Linked DNA regions of Rhizobium rhizoryzae. The protein of the gene in region 2 interacts with the protein of the main gene of each other region in a pairwise test. Links are inferred from orthologs where the notes say so. Each region holds a gene or a part of one and is shown on either strand. Other genes may lie near its edges. The genes, in order: phnG and G6N80_RS13225.

Region 1 (3,200 bases), on a different replicon or contig from region 2:
AACGGTTATGACCGCAGCCACGGCGCATGATGTGATTTTCACGTATCCTGCTGAAGGATGCCATGATAGGAGCGGCTCGCTTCTAGAACAAAACGGGCCGCTTGGACTATGACACCTGCCTTCTACGCCGATTACATCGCAGACCTTCAATCTTTGCTGGGGCAAGTCGATGTTTCAGCGGATGATTTGCAGACATTTGATGTGCACATCGAACTGGCGGCTGCTGGAAGCCTGATCGTTTATGAAAGCAAGCGGCGCAAAGGTTTGACGGACAGCCTGTTTTACGGTCGCCCCAAGGGCAGCGCTTCGAACCAGAAGATTTCGAAGGAAACGGCCTTCAATGCAGTGAGCCGCTTTTTCTCGCTTGGCCAGTTTCTGGCGCTGACGGACAAAGCCTCGGATACACTTCGACTCAGTGACGAGTTTCCGCACTGCGCTGTCAGAATTTCCTATCGCAAGAAGGGCAGTCCCAAGGCTCAATCCATGGTCATGGTATTCATCGGCTTCAACGACGAAGCTGATGCACTGGCCTATGCAAAGTCCATCGATGCGCCGGAAATGCTGATCGCTGACCGTCCCTATAACGGCAAGCGTATCTACGAATGGAAGTAACCGGTTTCTAGACTTTCAGAATCGGATGCTGAACTGAACACGATCCGCCGGAAAACGGGTGATGGAATACTGGATCGGCTGATCGGCGAGATCCGTGTTCAGGGATCGGGTCACCAGCATGATGGCGCCCGGCGTAAGCCCCAGAATATCGAGATCCTCCTGATCGGCATGGACGGCGGAAACCTCGGTCGATTTGCGTAGATAATCTGTCACGCCAAAATCCAAAAATGCTTTGGTTATCGACTGTTTGCGCCTGAAAGCTTCAGCAAAGCCAGCGAAACGCTGACCTGGAAGCCACGTGATGGCGCGGCCCACCGCCTGGCCGTCAGCGCTACGACGCGTTTCCAGCCGGCAGACATCCGCACCGACCGATAAGCCGAGATAGGTCGCCACTTCGGCATCCGCTTGTTCCATGCATTCCCGCAGGAGTTCGCCGCTGAATTGCTGTGCCTGATCCGCCAGACCTGCCGTGAAGCGCGTGCGCGGACTAATGGGAAAATCGAAGCGGTCTTTGCGGGCAATGCGGGTGCCCTTCCCCTTTTCCACCAGCAACAAGCCCTCGTCTGATAGCGCCGCAATCGCTGCGCGGACGGTGTGGCGGTTGACGCCAAATTCCGTCGCCAATTGCATTTCAGACGGCAAAGTGCCCGCCTGGTCGTAAAGGCCTGCAGAGACGTTTGTGCGAATACGATCCGCGATCTGCCGCCAGATGGCGACCCCCTTCTGACGCTGCAACATGCCCACCCCTGTCATATGCGTGTCACGCACAGGTTCTAAAACTCTCATCAGTTGTCTAGATGTCTAGATAACTAGACAAGTGGAGTCAAGCGCTGTGATCGAAACCGCAGAAACTCATTCCTCCGGTCAGTTGGATGCCAAGCGCGCTCTGGCGCTGCTGGCCCGCGCCGACCATCAGACTTTGAAGCAAGTCTGGGACGGCCTTTCGGCCAAGCCGCAATTCCGAAAAATCCGTGGACCAGAAGTTGGCCTCGTCATGGTCAAGGGTCGTATCGGCGGTGGCGGCGACCCGTTCAATCTGGGCGAGGCAGGCGTTTGCCGTGCCTCAATCGAGACGGCTGCAGGCGTGGTTGGCCATAGCTATCGCCTGGGCACGGACAAAGCTGCCGCTGAGCTGGGTGCTGTTCTGCACGCTCTTTGGCAAAGCGACGAGTACCGCCAGCATATCGAGAGCACGCTTCTGAGCCCGATCGAACAGCGTGCTGAAGCGGAAGCCCGCACCCGCAGCCAGCAAACGGCGGCCACGAAGGTCGAATTCTTTACAATGGTGAGAGGCGAAGACTGATGGTCGCAACAGCAACTCTTCTTCCCGGATTTGCAGATCCGGTTTTCGACGCCCAAAGCAGTTTTCGCGCAGCCATGGATGCACTGGCGCGTCCCAGTACCGTCCAGCAAATAGGCTGCCCGCTGACCCCGCCGAAAGGCCTCAGCGCCGCGTCTGCAGCCCTGATGCTGACGCTCTGTGATTATGATACGCCGGTCTATCTGTCTGCAGCACTGGCTCAAGGTGCCGTTCCCGGCTGGCTCGGCTTTCATGCCGGAGCCAAGGTCACGAGTGACAAATCCACCTCCGCCTTCGCCTTCTTCGACAAGAGCAGCCCCCTGCCTGCGTTCAGCCAGTTTTCTCAGGGCACGCAGGATTATCCCGACCGCTCTACGACGATTGTTCTCGAAGTTGCCAGCCTCGAGGGCGGCGCACGGCTTTCGCTCTCCGGCCCCGGCATCAAGGGCGCGAACGAGATTTCGTCGGTCGGACTGCCTGCCACTTTTCTCGATCAATGGCGCGCCAACCGCGCGCTGTTTCCACGCGGCATTGACCTGATCCTGACCTGCGGCAACCGTCTGATCGGCCTGCCACGTACGGTCACGATCAAGGCTCTGGAGGTCTGAACCATGTATGTTGCCGTCAAAGGTGGGGAAACCGCCATCGCCAACGCCCATCAACTTCTGGCCGACCGCCGCCGGGGCAATCGCGATCTTCCAGCCATCACCATCGAGCAGATTGCCGAGCAGCTGGCGCTCTCGGTCGATCGCGTCATGGCGGAAGCATCGCTCTATGACCGTTCACTTGCAGCATTGGCTGTGAAGCAATCCCGAGGCGACCTGATCGAGGCAATCTTTCTGCTGCGGGCCTATCGCACCACGCTGCCGCGCTTCGGTACATCAGAGCCGATCAATACCGCCAGGATGCAGATCGAGCGGCGCGTTTCCGCCACCTACAAGGATCTGCCGGGCGGCCAGCTTTTGGGGCCAACTTTTGACTATACGCACCGTCTGCTGGACCCTGATCTGCTTCACGATACGCCCGTTGAAGCGCCCGTTGGCAGGTCCGACGCGGATGAGCCGGTCATGCGTGTCAGTGAAATTCTGGCGGGCGAAGGTCTGATCGAAGCGGATGGCGAGCTTCCATCAGAGCACATCGCCGGTGACCTGACCCGCGAGCCGATGGAATTTCCGATGCCGCGCGACTTGCGCCTTCAGGCACTGGCACGCGGTGACGAGGGCTTTCTGCTGGCTCTGGGTTATTCCACACAGCGCGGTTATGGCCGCACGCATCCCTTCGTCGGGGA
Region 2 (3,198 bases):
GAATGATGACCACGCCCGAAATCGCCATCTGCGCAAAGGGCGAAATACCGATCACCGGCAGCGCATTCTTGATGACTCCGAGGAAGAGCGACCCCAGCACGGCACCGGCAACGGACCCGATGCCGCCTGCAATGGAAATGCCACCGATGACGCAGGCCGCAACGCTATCCAGTTCGAAGCCGGCGGCGATATCGACATAGGCAACTGCGTAGCGAGATACCCAGAGGTAGCTGCAAAGTCCCGCCATGGCGCCTGAGAGTACGAAGGCGAAGAAGCGCGTGCGACCAATATCGATGCCCGCATAGACGGCGGCTGTCGGGTTGCCGCCAGAGGCATAGGCCGAACGACCGAAGGACGTACGGGTCAGCAGGAAGGCCATGCCCAGAACGACGGCAATAGCCACCCATGACAGGATAGGCAGGCCCAGAACAACCGCGCGCGGCACATTGAGGAAGGTCGGCGTCATCTGATGCGCATTCACCCAGCCGCCACCGGACAAGACAAAAGCCATGCCGCGATAGATGGTGAGCGTGCCGAGCGTGACGACGATCGGCGGGATCTGCAGAATCCAGACGAGGAAGCCGTTCATCGCGCCGAGAGCTGCCCCAATACCGAGCGCCATGACGATGAGTAGCACAAGCGGCAGATCAGGAAAGGCAGCATTCGTCATCGCAACAGCCATGCCGGTAAAGGCAAGGTTGGCAGCCACCGAAAGATCGATGGATTTCGTCAGGATCACCGTCATCTGCGCGAGCGCCAGAATGATGAGGATGGAGGTGTCGTTGAAGATGTTCACCAGATTGCCGGGCTCGGCAAAACCTTCGGCGCGGGTCGCAAAGCCCGCAATCATCAAGGCGATGATGCCGGATAAAAGCAGTTCGCGGCTTTTGAAAAGTTTGGTCATGATGCACACTCACGCATTGCCGGTCGCGGCGCGCACCAGCACTTCTGCCGTCGCCTCCGACCGGTCATAAAGCGCCGCCATCAGCCCCTCGCGCATCACCATGATCCGGTCCGACATGCCAAGAACTTCCGGCAGTTCGGACGAGACCATGATGATCGACAGGCCCTGGGAGGCAAGTTCGGAAATGAAGCCGTGCACGGCAGCCTTGGAGCCGATATCGATGCCCTTGGTCGGCTCATCGAGAATAATAACCTTCGGCTGGGTGGCCAGCCACTTGCCGATGACCACCTTCTGCTGATTGCCGCCGGATAGCGTGCCGACCGGCACGGACAGTGCCGCAGCCCGCAAATCCAGCCGCTCTGCATATTGCCGCGCCAGCTTCAGCTCGTTGGCAGCCTTCAGGAAACCGGAGCGCGAGGTTTTCGCCAACGATGGCAGCGTCATGTTCTGGTAGATCGGCATGGGCAGCGCCAGACCGTGACGCCCGCGCTCTTCCGGCACGTAGACAATGCCCGCCGCAATCGCATCCTGCGCAGAGCGGATTTCGACGGACTGGCCTTCCAGCGTCAAGCGTCCCGATGACGGCTTTGTAATACCGAACAGCGACTGGCAAAGCTCGGAGCGACCGGCACCGATGAGGCCGTAGACGCCCAGAATTTCGCCGCGCTTCAGGTCGAACGATATATCGCGGAATTCGGTCGGGTGGCTGTAACCTTGGACCGAGAGAACGACCGGCCCGATCTGCGCTTCCACCTTGGGAAAAACATCGTGAACATCACGACCTACCATCAGGCGCACGATTTCGCCTTGCGGTGTTTCCTTCAGACGACCATGACCGACAGCCTTGCCATCGCGGAAGACAGCAAAGTTCTCAGCGATTTCATAGAGCTCATCGAACTTGTGGCTGATGAAGAGGATGGCTTTACCCTGCCGCTTCAAGCCTTCGACAATACGGAAAAGATCATCAATTTCCTTGCGGGAAAGGGCCGCCGTCGGCTCATCCATGATGACAATGCGCGCCTCGACGGAAAGCGCGCGTGCAATCGCCACCAGATGCCGCTGAGCAATAGACAGATCTTTCAGCCGGATGGTCGGATCTATATCGCTTTCCAACTGGCGCAGAAGTTCACGCGAACGGGCATTGATGGTGCGCCAGTCGATGGTGCGAAACCGCGTGCGCGGCGCATGGCCGAGAAAGATGTTTTCCCCCACCGTCAGCTCATCGAACAGCACGGTTTCCTGATGGATGGCGGTGACGCCGGCGTCGATGGCGCCTTGAGCGCTTGCAAATTGCACCGGCTTTCCATCCAGCAGGATTTCACCTTCGGTTGGACGATAAATGCCGGTCAGAATCTTGACGAGCGTGGATTTGCCCGCGCCGTTCTCACCGATCAGCGCCGTCACCTGCCCCGGATAAAGGCTGATGGACACCTGATCCAGCGCCTTCACACCCGGAAAGACCTGGCTGATGCCGCGCATTTCCAGAATGGGTGCAGCAACCGAGGTTAACTCGGTTGCAATCGGCTGCGTTCGTAGAGACATCATTTGCTCGACCGGTTCGTTTCAATTCAATCGCAGGCGAGCACCCTCCTCTGTCCTGCCGGACATCTCCCCCTCAAGGGGGGAGATCGGCAAGAAAGATAGCTCGTCTGTCGTCGTCACCCTCGGTCATGCCGAGAGCATGTATGCCGGAAATAGGCAGGGTTGGTGCCACACCCGATCTCCCCCCTTGAGGGGGAGATGCCCGGCAGGGCAGAGGGGGGTGTGACAACCGCCCTCATATAATATGAATAATGATCAGAAGATCTTCGAGAACTGATCGATATTCGAGGAATTGTAGACGAACGGATCAGCCATTGCGGCTTCCCCATTGTCGCCAATCTTGATCGAGCCCATGCGTCCGGCCTTCACCTCAGTGCCCGGCTTGCCGGTCGCATCACCCTTGACGAGGTGATAGGCGATCTGCGTTGCGGAGTAACCGAGATCGATCGGGTTCCAGATAGCGAATTCCTTCGTCGCGCCGGACTTGATCGCACCCGCCATTTCAGATGGCAGGCCAAGACCCGTGACGTAGACCTGACCGATCTTGCCCGCATCCTTCACCGCCTGCGAGGCGGCGAGAACGCCAACGGTCGTCGGAGCAACAATAACCTTCACGTTCGGCTGTGACTTCAGGAGGCCCTGCGCTTCGCGATAGCTCTTGTCGGCAAGGTCATCGCCATAAACTGTCGTGGCAAGATTCAGGCCCGGGAAATCCTTCAGCTGCTTTTTCATTTCCGCGATCCAGGTGTTCT

The links.
Region 1: the proteins of G6N80_RS13225 (region 2) and phnG interact in binary tests that used the Escherichia coli proteins (3 or more experiments, as listed by UniProt). The link is inferred for Rhizobium rhizoryzae from one-to-one orthologs.

Annotation. Positions count from the first base shown.
Region 1 is NZ_CP049249.1:337,481-340,680, reverse strand. Bases 300-3,179 are described here. They hold phnG (phosphonate C-P lyase system protein PhnG), read left to right. Parts: upstream 300-1,444; coding sequence 1,445-1,915; downstream 1,916-3,179. Other genes in these bases: G6N80_RS02375 (carbon-phosphorus lyase complex subunit), read left to right, coding at 2,524-3,179; phnH (phosphonate C-P lyase system protein PhnH), read left to right, coding at 1,915-2,520; phnF (phosphonate metabolism transcriptional regulator PhnF), read right to left, coding at 628-1,365; G6N80_RS02395 (hypothetical protein), read left to right, coding at 300-612. Outside these bases: G6N80_RS02400 (urea carboxylase-associated family protein), read left to right, coding at 1-30; more of G6N80_RS02395, read left to right, coding at 109-299; more of G6N80_RS02375, read left to right, coding at 3,180-3,200. UniProt on the Escherichia coli protein: Together with PhnH, PhnI and PhnL is required for the transfer of the ribose triphosphate moiety from ATP to methyl phosphonate.
Region 2 is NZ_CP049250.1:1,488,638-1,491,835, reverse strand. What follows is about bases 182-3,059. They hold G6N80_RS13225 (sugar ABC transporter ATP-binding protein), read right to left. Parts: upstream 2,450-3,059; coding sequence 914-2,449; downstream 182-913. Other genes in these bases: rhaS (rhamnose ABC transporter substrate-binding protein), read right to left, coding at 2,702-3,059; G6N80_RS13230 (ABC transporter permease), read right to left, coding at 182-904. In the rest of the region: more of G6N80_RS13230, read right to left, coding at 1-181; more of rhaS, read right to left, coding at 3,060-3,198. UniProt on the Escherichia coli protein: Part of the ABC transporter complex RbsABC involved in ribose import. Responsible for energy coupling to the transport system.